4 linked regions of the Gimesia benthica genome follow. The protein of the gene in region 4 interacts with the protein of the main gene of each other region in a pairwise test. Links are inferred from orthologs where the notes say so. Each region holds a gene or a part of one and is shown on either strand. Other genes may lie near its edges. The genes, in order: F1728_RS32820, obgE, F1728_RS13615 and rplL.

Evidence for each region.
Region 1: the proteins of rplL (region 4) and F1728_RS32820 interact in binary tests that used the Escherichia coli proteins (3 or more experiments, as listed by UniProt). The link is inferred for Gimesia benthica from one-to-one orthologs.
Region 2: the proteins of rplL (region 4) and obgE interact in binary tests that used the Escherichia coli proteins (3 or more experiments, as listed by UniProt). The link is inferred for Gimesia benthica from one-to-one orthologs.
Region 3: the proteins of rplL (region 4) and F1728_RS13615 interact in binary tests that used the Escherichia coli proteins (3 or more experiments, as listed by UniProt). The link is inferred for Gimesia benthica from one-to-one orthologs.

Annotation. Positions count from the first base shown.
Region 1 is NZ_CP043930.1:565,753-569,036, forward strand. What follows is about bases 66-3,010. They hold F1728_RS32820 (DNA polymerase III subunit alpha), read left to right. Parts: upstream 66-376; coding sequence 377-2,644; downstream 2,645-3,010. Other genes in these bases: F1728_RS02365 (hypothetical protein), read left to right, coding at 66-93; F1728_RS32825 (helix-hairpin-helix domain-containing protein), read left to right, coding at 2,689-3,010. In the rest of the region: more of F1728_RS02365, read left to right, coding at 1-65; more of F1728_RS32825, read left to right, coding at 3,011-3,284. UniProt on the Escherichia coli protein: DNA polymerase III is a complex, multichain enzyme responsible for most of the replicative synthesis in bacteria. This DNA polymerase also exhibits 3' to 5' exonuclease activity. The alpha chain is the DNA polymerase catalytic subunit.
Region 2 is NZ_CP043930.1:3,518,100-3,521,378, forward strand. Bases 155-3,094 are described here. They hold obgE (GTPase ObgE), read right to left. Parts: upstream 2,156-3,094; coding sequence 1,154-2,155; downstream 155-1,153. Other genes in these bases: F1728_RS13290 (hypothetical protein), read right to left, coding at 155-449; F1728_RS13295 (hypothetical protein), read right to left, coding at 870-1,148; F1728_RS32195 (hypothetical protein), read left to right, coding at 2,192-2,326; F1728_RS13305 (KpsF/GutQ family sugar-phosphate isomerase), read left to right, coding at 2,619-3,094. Outside these bases: more of F1728_RS13290, read right to left, coding at 1-154; more of F1728_RS13305, read left to right, coding at 3,095-3,279. UniProt on the Escherichia coli protein: An essential GTPase which binds GTP, GDP and possibly (p)ppGpp with moderate affinity, with high nucleotide exchange rates and a fairly low GTP hydrolysis rate.
Region 3 is NZ_CP043930.1:3,598,583-3,601,936, forward strand. What follows is about bases 68-3,082. They hold F1728_RS13615 (DNA gyrase/topoisomerase IV subunit A), read left to right. Parts: upstream 68-375; coding sequence 376-2,790; downstream 2,791-3,082. Other genes in these bases: F1728_RS13620 (DNA gyrase/topoisomerase IV subunit B), read left to right, coding at 2,874-3,082. In the rest of the region: more of F1728_RS13620, read left to right, coding at 3,083-3,354. UniProt on the Escherichia coli protein: Topoisomerase IV is essential for chromosome segregation; it is the principal protein responsible for decatenating newly replicated chromosomes. It relaxes supercoiled DNA.
Region 4 is NZ_CP043930.1:4,300,357-4,303,146, forward strand. It holds rplL (50S ribosomal protein L7/L12), read left to right. Parts: upstream 1-1,082; coding sequence 1,083-1,499; downstream 1,500-2,790. Other genes in the region: rplA (50S ribosomal protein L1), read left to right, coding at 1-350; rplJ (50S ribosomal protein L10), read left to right, coding at 432-950; rpoB (DNA-directed RNA polymerase subunit beta), read left to right, coding at 2,037-2,790. UniProt on the Escherichia coli protein: The binding site for several of the GTPase factors involved in protein synthesis (IF-2, EF-Tu, EF-G and RF3). Is thus essential for accurate translation.

The sequences.
Region 1 (3,284 bases), 3.7 Mb from region 4 along the record:
TTCGCCGCATTCTATATGCCACTCTTACTGGCCTGTGACCTCTGTCCGCCCCTCGCAGATGGCGTAAACTGGTACATCAATCTCTGGATCTAAGCCACCTGACGATTCAGGTCAGTCAAGCTTGCAGCAGCTTTCAGGATCTGGTCGCCTGAAAAGAGACGCCCTGAATTCCCAGGCTTTTAACATCAAAGCTCGTCCATATCAAAAACCCAAACCTCAGTAGCGTAAGGTAGATTGACAAACCCAATATTCCAAATACACTCATTAACTGGAGCACTGTCGTGGAATTCTCCCCAGTGTCCTGCCTTAGATATCTCTCACTGCGCAAGCCAATAACTGCCTGGACGGCAGCCATCATATGGGAGCACGGAAACTCATGAGCGACACACGTCCTTTTGCTCACCTGCATTGTCACACTCATTTCAGCATGCTGGATGGCGCCAGCCGCATTCCGGAAATGGTCAGCAAGATCAAAGAAGCAGGCATGAACTCGCTGGCAATCACCGACCACGGCAACCTGTACGGAGCGATGGACTTTTATAGCCATTGCCGGAGTCAGGAAGTCAATCCGATCCTGGGTCTGGAAGCGTATATTGCCCCCCGCAGCCGTTTCGAAAAGGGGGCTTCGCGGATGAAAGAGGCCAGTTTTCACCTGACCTTGCTGGCCCAGAATCGTCAGGGGTTCGAAAACCTGATCAAACTCTCATCCATGTCTTACCTTGAAGGCTTTTATTATAAGCCGCGAATCGACAAGGAGATCCTGGAAGCCCACAGCGACGGACTGATCCTGCTGACAGGCTGTGCCGCAGGCGAACTGTCGCACCATATTCTGGGAGAAGACTGGGAAGAGGCTGAAAAGCTATGCGCCTGGTATGAAAAAGTATTCGGCGATCGCGTGTATATGGAGATCCAGAATGCCGGTCTGGAGATTCAGCGGCAGTGTATGGAAGGCACAGTCGAACTGGCCAACAAAATGGGCCTGCCACTGGTTGCCACCAACGATGCGCATTATGTCGAACAGGAAGATGCTGTTGCCCAGGACGTACTGCTCTGCGTAAGTACGCGTGCGGTCGTAAGTGATGAAAAACGGATGAAAATGACAGGAGACCAGTTCTTCGTCCGTACTCAGGAAGAAATGTATAACGCGTTCCCCGGCTTTGAGGATGCGGTTGCCCGCACACAGGAGGTTGCCGAGCGGGTCGACATTCAGATGTCGGACAAAAAATTCTACCCGGTATTCCAGCCACCGGATGGCATGACAGACACTCAGTATCTGCGCAAACTCTGTGAAGAACGCCTGCCCCTCAAGTACGGTGATGAATTGAGCCAGGCGCACTGGGATCGTCTTAACAAGGAACTGGGCGTCATCGAGCAGATGGGTTACTCCAGTTACTTCCTGATCGTGTGGGACTTTGTCGTCTTTGCTGAAAGTGAGAAGATCCCCTGTACGGCCCGTGGTTCGGCTTGTGGAGCCATTGTAGCTTTCCTTCTGGGAATGTCGCAGGTCTGCCCCCTGAAGTACGATCTCCTGTTCGAACGATTTCTCGACCCCAGCCGTACCGAACCGCCCGATATCGATATCGACTTCTGTCGTGACCGCCGTCAGTTGGTGATCGACTACACCAAAAAGAAATACGGCGAACGCAGCGTGGCCCAGATCGGAACGTTCGGTACACTCAAGGCCAAAGCCGCCATCCGTGATGTCGGCCGTGCGCTGGGCGTCCCCCTCGCGCGCGTCAACGAAATTGCCAAGATGGTTCCCGATTCACTGGGGATCAAGATCAAAGATGCCATCAAGGAAAGTCCCGATCTGCAAGCCGCCTACGACCAGGATATGGAAGTAAAACAGCTGCTTGATCTCGCTATGCAGTTGGAAGGTCTCTGCCGCAGTGCAGGGACCCACGCTGCGGGAGTGGTGGTCGCCGACTTGCCACTTTCTGAAGTCGTCCCCCTGCAGACAATCACCGGCAAAACGGACATTATCACCCAGTGGGATGGTCCTACCGTGGAATCGGTGGGGCTGCTCAAGATGGACTTCCTCGGTCTGCGAAACCTCACTATTCTGGACAAAGCCGTTCAGAACGTTAAGAAGCATTGTGGGATTGAAATCAATCCGCACCAGCTTCCTCTGGACGATGAAGAAACGTTTGCCCTGCTGCAACGCGGAGAAACAAAGGGCATTTTCCAGTTGGAAAGTGGAGGAATGCGTGACCTGCTGACCAAGATGAAGCCGGACAAGTTCCAGGACATCATCGCTACGTCGGCCCTGTATCGCCCGGGTCCTCTGGAAGGGGGGATGGTGATGCAGTACGTCGATGTGAAACACAACCGGATTCCGATCCCTAAAGTTCATCCGATCGTGGATGAAATTCTGGAAGAAACCTATGGCGTGATGGTTTACCAGGAACAGGTGATGCGGATTCTGAACCGCGTCGGAGGGATTGAGCTTTCTGCCGCGTATCGTTGTATTAAAGCGATCAGCAAGAAGAAGCTCAAAATCATCGCAGAGTTCAAAGACCAGTACATCGCAGGTGCCAAAGAACGGGACATGGATGAAAAACTGGCAATCGAACTCTTCGACATGATCGAAAAATTTGCCGGTTACGGTTTCAATAAATCGCACTCCACAGCTTATGGGGGGTAGCCTATGCAACTGCGTACCTTAAAGCGCATTATCCCAAAGAATTCATGGCCGCCTTGCTTTCCTGTGGGATGGAGAGCCATGAGCGAATCAACGAGCATGTCGATGACTGCCGCAGAATGAAAATTGAAGTTCTGCCACCGGACATCAACCGGTCCGATGTGGAATTCAGTGTCGATGGCGAAAAGATTCGTTTCGGCATGGGCGCCATCAAGGGGGTCGGGGAGCAGGCCCTCGAAGAAGTAGTGAAAGAACGGGAAGAAAACGGTCAATACAGCAGCCTGTATAACCTGTGCGAACGTGTCGACCCCAAATCGTTAAACCGCAGCACCTTGGAAACACTAATCAAAGCTGGTGCCTTGAACAGCCTGGGCGGCAATCAGGCACAATTAATGCTGACTGTAGAAAGAGCAGTGCAGTCGGCTCTCAAGATTCACAAGGACCGCGCACGCGGGCAGAAAAGCCTGTTCGGCGATGAGCCTGCCAGTGATGAATCCGATTCTGCAGATGAGGCACTGCTACCAGAAGCCGAAGACTGGTCGAGGGCACAGAAACTCGCCGCTGAAAAGGAAGTATTTGGTTTTTACCTGACTTCACATCCCCTGGCTGAAATGGGTGATGCCTTGACCAAGTACGCGCAGAA
Region 2 (3,279 bases), 780 kb from region 4 along the record:
CGCTGACGACGTTTTTCAGATTCGTGTTCCACAATCGTCGCAGCCCCTTCATCGGCCCAGCGGGGAAGCGGACGACGGAAGTGACAGGCGAAGATGGTGTGATTGACTTCGTGAGGCAGCACGGAATCGAGGATGCGTTCCAGCGTGCCCTGGATCTGCATATCCCAGCCAAACACGTGACCACGATCGAACGAGAAGGTGGTCGCACCGCCGGCACCATAGTTACCAACTTTGACTTTAATAGGACAGGGGGCATACCATTTGGGGAGTTCGTGTCCCAGCCAGGCAATCGCGAGTTCTTTGCGATACACCTCGGCGGCCTCACCCACCTGTTTGGCAATTTCGGGAGTCGGTGCGTGGGTCACAAAATTGGGGGTTTTGTATGAGGCACCCAGCGAGAAAAAAGCAGCCAGCAATAGTACGCAACAGCGATAGAGTTGAGCTTCCATGCCCTCTAGTTCCTTTTGGTTGCAGTCGTCGGCGGGATGACGACTGACAAACTCTCGGTTGTTGGTTACGGGATAGTTTTGGGTCGATCACTCGAATTGGGGATTGAGATTTGATCGGGGGTCCTGTAACTGATATCGGTGAATTCCATTCAGACCGATGCGGTTCGTGACAGGCAGAGGATCTTATTGCAAAGAAAAGACCAATGGCAAGCTGAGTTTAGAAACCCAACAGAATGTGTCCGAGTTCGTACTCGCTAAAATGCTGTCAGAATACAGCTTACGCATTTCCCAGAAAATTCGAAACACGCTGGCACGTGCCGACGATGTTCACCAGAAATGCTTGTAGATATTGCAAATCCGTCTGACGCGCTGCGGGAAATGCAAAAATTACAATCGCCTCAGCAGGGGCAAAAATGCGGTTTAAAAGCGAAGCCGGGCGAAGACCCAGCCCGCGATAAAACCGGCCAGCATGATCAGCCCCAACTCAGTAATACGCTGCGTTTCACTGCCCGTCACATGAAAAAATGCCTGGAACATAAAGCAGAGGACCATCATCACTCCCGCCCCATACAGGCCGAACCGGACGCGAACTTCGCCCGGCGTGGGCAGATCCTCATTCGGCTGGGGAGCCCCGGTTTCCGGTTTCGATGTTTCGGTTTCGGGCTCGGGCGTTTCGGACGGGGGCTGTTCGGCAGTCACGTCTGCTAAACCTCGTCTTCCAGGTCCTGAAGTGTATTGACGATCTTTCTGACCAGTTGATCCAGGCTCTCTCCGGTGGCAGAGGAGATCTGCAACACCGGCTGTCCCAGTTCTTCAGACAGCAGCTCGGTGACCGCTTCCGCATCGGGAAGTTCACATTTGGTGACAACCACGATTTCCGGACGATCCATCAGCGTAGCATCATAGAGCCGCATTTCTTCCCGAATCTGACGGTAATTCTCGATCGGGTCGGTCTGATCCATGGGAGCTGGCTCGACCAGATGCACCAGCACCCGTGTCCGCTCGACGTGCCGCAGGAATTCGTGTCCCAGCCCGATCCCCGCGTGGGCACCTTCAATCAGCCCGGGAATATCAGCCATCACGAACTGATGATCGAAGCCGACCCGGACCAGACCCAGGTTCGGGTATTTGGTCGTAAACGGATAGTCGGCGATTTCCGGATGGGCCTTGGAGAGTCGGCTGAGCAGCGTCGATTTCCCGGCATTCGGTTTCCCGACCAGCCCGACGTCTGCAATCAGCTTTAATTCGAGGGAAATATCGCGATGTTCTCCCGGCCCCCCCTTCTCGAATTCACGGGGCGTCTGGTGAGTGGCAGTAGCAAAATGACGATTGCCACGGCCTCCTTTGCCCCCTTTAGCGACAACCACCCGGTCGCCGCTCTCTTTCATATCACGCAGCAGGTGCCCGCGTTTGGTGTCGAGCACCAGTGTCCCGGGAGGAACCATGATCACAATGTCTTCCCCGTTACGACCGGTTTTCAGACTCCCCTGACCATGACCGCCGCGTTCGGCGTTCCAGTGCTTGTGACCAATGATATTCGCCAGGCTGTTGACGTTTTCATCCGCCAGCACCACGACATCGCCCCCCTTGCCGCCATCGCCACCATTCGGGCCGCCCCGCGGAACGTGGGCCTCTCTTCGGAAACTGGCACAACCATCTCCGCCGTCTCCGGCTTTACAATAAATGTCAACGCGATCAACAAACATGGGTTTCGTCTACTACTATCAGTCAGCTAACAGGTGATGAAATCAAGGGTTACAACGCATCAGCGGCAGCCCCGCAAAGCGATCCGCCGCCTCTATCTTCCCCGGTTCGGCGTAAAAATCAATGCCGTCTCAGCTCAGGGAGCCCTCTATCTGGACACCCGAACTGGATGAGAAGATCCCGGGGGATGTGTGCGGCATCGAACCAGATATTGTAGATGTTTAAGCGGAAAATACGAGGTCCTCTGATATCAATCTGCAACAAAGCCCGTTGATCGCAGCACTTCGCCAGGGATTTTGAAATTAGCGACTGTAGTCCCGCGGAATCTTTTCATCATAAACCGCTGCAGGCTGGTCACTTACAACCCCACTACCCGAATAAAAACGGATTGACCCGTTTTTCGCAGCGCCTTATACTCCCGCTCCCCCACACATGCCCGCAAGGATGCGATAAAGGAATGGCGTGATGAGTTCCCTGCCTGCAAGGTCGGTCATTGAGTTTTCCCAGTTTGATCAATTACGAGATGCGCGCGAAATTATTTTCAGCGAAGCCGCGGCATTGCGCCAGATGGGCAGCGCGCTGGGTACCGAACTCTGTGACGCCGTCGATCTGATCCTCTCCCGACCGGGAGCCGTCATCTTGACCGGCATGGGCAAAGCGGGACTGATCGCTCAGAAAATCTGCGCCACCCTCTCGTCGACGGGAACCCGTTCCCATTTTCTGCATCCCGCGGAAGCGATTCACGGCGACCTCGGTTGCCTGCACCAGGACGACACCGTACTGGCGTTGTCCAACAGTGGAGAGACGGAAGAACTCCGTCGGCTCCTGCCGATCATTCAGAAAATGGATCTCCCCATCATTGGAATTACCGCCCGCGAGACCAGCACCCTCGGTCGTGCTTCCCGGGTGGTACTCTGCCTGGGTGATCTCAAAGAGGCGGGCCCGCATCAGCTGGCGCCCTCCACCACCACCACCGCGATGCTGGCGATGGGCGATGCCCTTTCACTGGTGATCAGTAAGGCCCGCGGTTTCACGCCGCTGCAGTTTGCCACCTTTCATCCCGGCGGCAGCCTGGGCAGACAGCTGACACAAATCAACGAAGTGATGCGCCCCCGCGCCGAAGTGC
Region 3 (3,354 bases), 700 kb from region 4 along the record:
ACTTTTCAGAGTTCCGGTCAATTTTGTATGTTTCAATCGCCAGATTGCGACCCTCTCGAAAAGAAAGCCACTAGTCCAAATTTCGGCTGGCAGGAATCGTCGGAATGAGTCATTTTGTAACTACGATGACGATTCGTCCTATTTTCCCGAATTATTGTCTATTTAACGGGTTACGAGTGGCCTTATCTGTTCAATAATCGTCTTAACAGATACAATCCTCAATGTTTTCACAAACAGAAAATTCGACACATTTTTCTTAAACTACCAGCGGGAATGACCCGAATTCTGAATAATAAGCCCGCCTGAGATCGATATACTGATGGTCGTCTGCTGACCTTCAGTCAGGACGGGTAATCGAAGTTTTTGGAGAGACTCTTGGCGAAACGAAAATCAGCCAGTAACGGCGCAGAGAATGGCACCAACGGAAACGCCAGCGTTGAAACGGACCGTATTGAATATGTTCCCATCAGTGAGGTCACGCGACGTCGCTATCTGAACTACGCGATGTCAGTCATCACTTCCCGGGCGTTGCCTGATGTCCGGGACGGTCTGAAGCCGGTACAACGCCGCATTTTGTATGTCATGTACCACGACTTGCGTCTGGTGGCCAATGCGAAGCCCCGTAAGTGTGCCAAAATCTGTGGTGATACCACGGGTAACTACCATCCTCACGGTGACGCTTCCGTGTACGATGCCCTGGTCCGTCTGGCCCAGGACTTCAACCTGAGGAACCCTCTGGTCAATGGTCAGGGGAACTTCGGTTCGATTATGGGTCTGCCGGCCGCTGCTGCCCGTTATACGGAAGCCCGTCTGACCGGCATCGCAGAGCATCTGATGAATGAGCTGCGATACCAGACCGTCGAAATGCGTCCCAACTATGATGGTACCCGCAATGAGCCGGTCGTGCTGCCGGCCCGCTTCCCTAACCTGCTGGTTAACGGAGTACACGGGATTGCCGTCGGGATGGCGACGAACATTCCACCTCACAATCTGGGTGAAGTAGTCAAAGCCTGCACGCACCTGATCCATCATCCCGATGCGACCGTGGCCCAATTAATGAAATACATTAAAGGTCCCGACTTCCCGCTGGGAGGCCGGATCGTCACGGACAAACGCTCTCTCACCAATGTCTATAAGGATGGCCGCGGACCGATCAAAATCCGGGGCGAGTGGAAGATCGATACAGACAAAAAAGCCAGTTCGAAAAATGCCCAGCGGCTGATCGTTTATTCGGTACCTTATGCCGTCGAAACCGGATCTCTGCTGTCGGAAATCGGGGGTATTGTCGAATCGCGGAAGCTGCCCCAGCTGCTGGATGTCGCGGACGAAACGGACGACAAGAACGGTCTGAAGATCGTCCTGGAGATCAAGCCGGATGCCGACCCTGAAACGGTAATGGCCTTCCTGTACAAGCACACGCACCTGGAACAGAACTTCGCCGTCAACCTGACCTGCCTGGTTCCCGATGATTCAGACGTGCTGATCCCCCACCGTTGCGATCTGCGGGAGATGTTACAGTACTTCCTGGACTTCCGTTTCATTACGGTCCGCCGCCGCTTCGAATATCAGCTGGAACAGCTGGAACGCCGGATCCATATCCTGGAAGGTTTCGAAATCATCTTCAACGGGCTGGATAAAGCCCTGAAACTGATTCGTGCCAGTAACGGGAAACAGGATGCCGCTCAGAAGCTGATGGCCGAATTTCCGCTGGATGAAATCCAGACCATGGCCATTCTGGAACTGCAGCTGTACCGCATCTCGAAACTGGAAATCAATACGATTCGCGAGGAGCTGGAAGAGAAACGGGCCGAAGCGGACCGGATTCGCAAGATCCTGGCTTCCGACAAACGACTCTGGAAGGTCGTTGAAACCGAACTGAAGGAACTGGGCGAGGAATTCCCCGAGAAACGCCAGACGAAGCTGGGTTCTTCGGACGAAATTACCGAGTTCGATCCGCAGGCGTATATCGTCAAAGAAAACACGAACGTGGTGGTCACCCGCGAGGGATGGATCAAACGTGTCGGACGGCTGCAGACCAAAGGCGATACCCGAGAACTCGCCAAAACGCGTGTCCGCGAGGGAGACAGCGTGCTGGATGTCGCACCGGGAAGCACCCTGGATCATGTGGTGTTCTTCTCCAGCGATGGCGTCGCCTATACGCTGCCGATCGAGCAGGTTCCGGTCTCCTCGGGTTACGGTGAGCCGCTTTCGAAACATGCCCGCATGGGTGACGGGGCGAGCCTGGTCGCTGCGATTACGACAGACGCCCGGTTCACACCAGAAGATAAAGCGACGAAGAAAGAGCCGATTCCTACGCCGCACCTGCTGATCGTCACCGAAAAGGGGCAGATCATGCGGATTTCGTTCAGCCTGTTCCGCCAGGCATCGACGAAAGCGGGCCGTAAATTCTGTCGGCTCGGAAAAGACGACCGGGTGGTCTATGCCGGCCTGGTGGATGAGGCGGAAACGATGTTTATCGCAACCAAAGATGCCCGTGTGTTACACTGTGAGATCGAAGAAGCAGCCCTGCTCTCGAATCCCGGTAAAGGGGTTAAAGGGATCAAGCTGGAAAAAGGGGACTCCGTCATGGGTGCCCTGCAGCTCACACGACCCAGCGACTGTCTGCGGGTCATCAATACCAGTGGCAAGAAAATGACGTTCGGGCAGATGAAGTACGGCGTCACGTCTCGCGGTGGTAAAGGGGTCAAAACCAGCCAGCGGAGCGGATTCGCCGAGATCCTCTATCCGCCCATTGAAGTGGTGGACTGGGACGAGATCGAACAGGAATAAGCCTGCAGCGGGGCGATGTTCCCATCGCGAGCAGACAAACAATTCAGTTACAAGTTCATTGAGAAAAGACGACCAGTAAAATTATGGCAACGGCAGCAAAATCATCTGACGCTAAAAAATACTCCGCTGATGACATCGAAGTTCTGGAGGGGCTCGAAGCGGTCCGCAGACGGCCTTCGATGTATATCGGGGGTGTCGACATTCGCGGACTGCATCACCTGCTCTGGGAAATCGTGGACAACTCGGTCGACGAATACCTGGCCAATGAAGCGGACACGATTGTGGTCACGCTGCATAAAGATGGTGCGTCGTGCAGTGTCAAAGACAACGGTCGTGGTATTCCGGTCGACAAGCACTCCAAGACCAAGAAGTCGGCCCTGGAACTGATTCTGACGACCCTGCATGCCGGGGGGAAATTCTCGGACAAGAACTACGCCCGCAGCGGTGGTCTGCACGGCGTGGGTTCATCAGTGGTCAACGCACTGTCATCAGAGATGGTAGCGACCGTCTACCGGGACGGGCACCAGTATGTGCAGCGTTACAAGAAGGGCAAGCCGACGACAC
Region 4 (2,790 bases):
TTGACGTCGCGATCGCAACTCCCGATATGATGGGTGTGGTTGGTCCACTCGGTCGTGTGCTTGGTCCACGCGGTCTGATGCCTTCGCCTCGTGCTGGTACGGTTACCCAGGATGTGGAAACTGCAGTCAAAGATTACAAGGCTGGTAAAGTCGAATTTCGTGTCGACGCTGGTGGAAACGTGCATTGCCGGGTTGGCAAAATGTCGTTTGAACCAACTCAGTTAATCGAAAATATCCAGGCGATGCTGAAGTATCTGGACAGCTTGCGTCCTTCTTCAGTCAAAGGTGCTTATGTGAGAAACGTCGCCGTTTCGGCAACCATGAGCCCGGGGATTTCTGTTGCCCTGTAGTGGGGAGCGTCGAATCCTGACAGATTTTATATAACATCACATATTGCTGTTTTCGGCGTTTAACAAGCTGGAAGAGATCCAATGAGTAAATTTGTAAAAGAAATGATCATCTCGGAGATTGAATCCCAGATCGGCGATGTCCGCGACTTCGTCGTGATAGATTCTGCAAAAGTGGATGCGATTACTGATAACAGTTTTCGTATCAAGCTGCAGGAAAAGGGGCTCACTGCTCTGACAGTCAAGAACTCACTCGCTCGACGGGCATTTGCCAATAAAGGCATTGAAGGGTTGGAAGAGGTTCTTAAGGGGCCTTCAACTCTGGTCTGGGGTGGTGAAGATATCGTTGAGCTCTCTAAAGAGATGAGCAAATGGGCCAAGGAAATCCAGGAGCTCGACATCAAGGGTGGTCTGACAGAGGGAACCTCGCTGTCCACTGATGATGTGACCAAGCTGAGCAAGAGCCCGGGTCGTGTGGAACTGATCGCAGACATTGTCGGTCGAATCCTCGGACCTGGTTCACAGCTTGCAGGTGCAATCAAAGGGCCCGGTGGAACCGTGGTCGGGCAGATCAAGTCGATCGCCGAAGGCGAAGAAGGATAGACGGCCGGTCTGTCTCTCCCTGAGGCGGATATTCATAAATTTGTAGCAACGACCGTAGTGACGTAGCGGCGTTGATTTGATTTACACTATTGAGAGATTTTTTTTACGCATTCGTGCGAAAGGAAAGAGAAGATGGCGACAGCCGAAGCAACAACTGAATTTGGTGAAGAAACCAAAGAACTGGGCGACAAAATTGCTGGTTTGACTCTGCTCCAGGCTAAAGAACTGGCTGATTACCTCGAAGAAGTTCATGGAATCAAAGCTGCAGCCGGTGGCGCCGTAATGATGGCTGGCCCTGCTGGTGGTGGAGACGGTGGCGGTGAAGCTGCTGAAGAAAAGACTGAATTCGACGTCATTCTGACCGGATTCGGTGACAACAAGATTCCTGTCATTAAAGTCGTTCGTGGCGCCACAGGCCTCGGTCTGAAGGAAGCCAAAGAACTGGTAGAAGGTGCTCCTAAACCACTGAAAGAAGGTGTCTCCAAGGAAGATGCTGAAGCTCTGGTTAAGGAAGTCGAAGAAGCAGGCGGTACTGCTGAAGTTAAGTAAATCGTCGCTGAGAAAAAAGCCATCTGGATTTAACCTGTGCTGAAGCTTGCTTTGGCACAGGTTAGTCTTGTGTTACTATGTACATTTATATGGTTTTTTTCTGCGTGCAATTGAAGTGTGGTGTTTAACAGTCTAGAATAAGTGCCTGCAGGTTGCGCTGCGATAGTATGTCGTTGCGCGAGCTAGCTTTTTTGTTTATTGTTATTCAGGACTACTTCACTTGGTTGCATGTCCTTGTTGCTGATAGATTTGTTTCCTTTAGTTATCTGCTTCGATCAGTCATCGTGTCAGTCCCATATGGTCTAAGCAATCGACTCATTGTACTCTCTTTTGAATAGCAAAGTAGTATTGAGCGATTTACCAGGCTTTAATTTCGTCGAGCGATTCGCTTTTCATGCAGCAGTCGGGGCTGTATTCTCTCGAGGTACGCGCTGCGGTTCCTCGCTATCCATGGCAAGTGCTCCTTTTCAGCCGCGTGAGCGGTCTGCGCGGAGTAATTCCACATCTGGCACCAGGTAAGTAGAAAAGATCATCTTAATGCCGATTCCAGCACAGCGAACGATTCCTACTCAAACTGTTAAGAATTTTGGTACCATTGAGCATAGTTTTGAATTGTCTGATCTGACACAGATTCAGACGGATTCCTATGCAAACTTCCTTCAGGCCGATAAGTCTCCCCGTGAGCGCAAGAGCCAGGGCCTGGAAGAAATCCTTCGTGAAGTCTTCCCGATTGAGAGTTATCAGGGACAGTACCAGTTGGAATACGTGAAGTATGAACTGGGAAAACCTCGTTACACTCCGACCGAGTGCCGTCAGCTGCGTCTGACCTACGGACGTCCTTTCCGCGTCTGGTTGCGTCTGGTGAAAGAGCAGCCGATCGAAGAAGAAGTTTACCTGGGTGATCTGCCTGTCATGATCGGTGGTGGTGAATTCATCATCAATGGTGCCGAGCGTGCGATCGTCAGCCAGCTGCACCGTTCTCCCGGTGTTGACTTCGTACTCAGCTCAGAGCCTGGTGAGAAGAAAGAATATTCCTGCCGCGTGATTCCAGAGCGTGGAAGCTGGATCGAGCTGGTGGTCGGTAAGAAAGACACACTGGGTGTGCGGATCGACCAGAGTGGTAAGTTCTCTGCGATGACTCTGCTGCGGGCGATGTCGAAAGATTACTCTTCTGACACCGACCTGGTGAAGCTGTTCTATGAAACCAAATCAGAAAAGATCAACAAAGATGCAGCCGAAAAGCTGGTCGGTAAGATCGTTGCTGAAGATGTGATTTATCCTGCCGGTCATG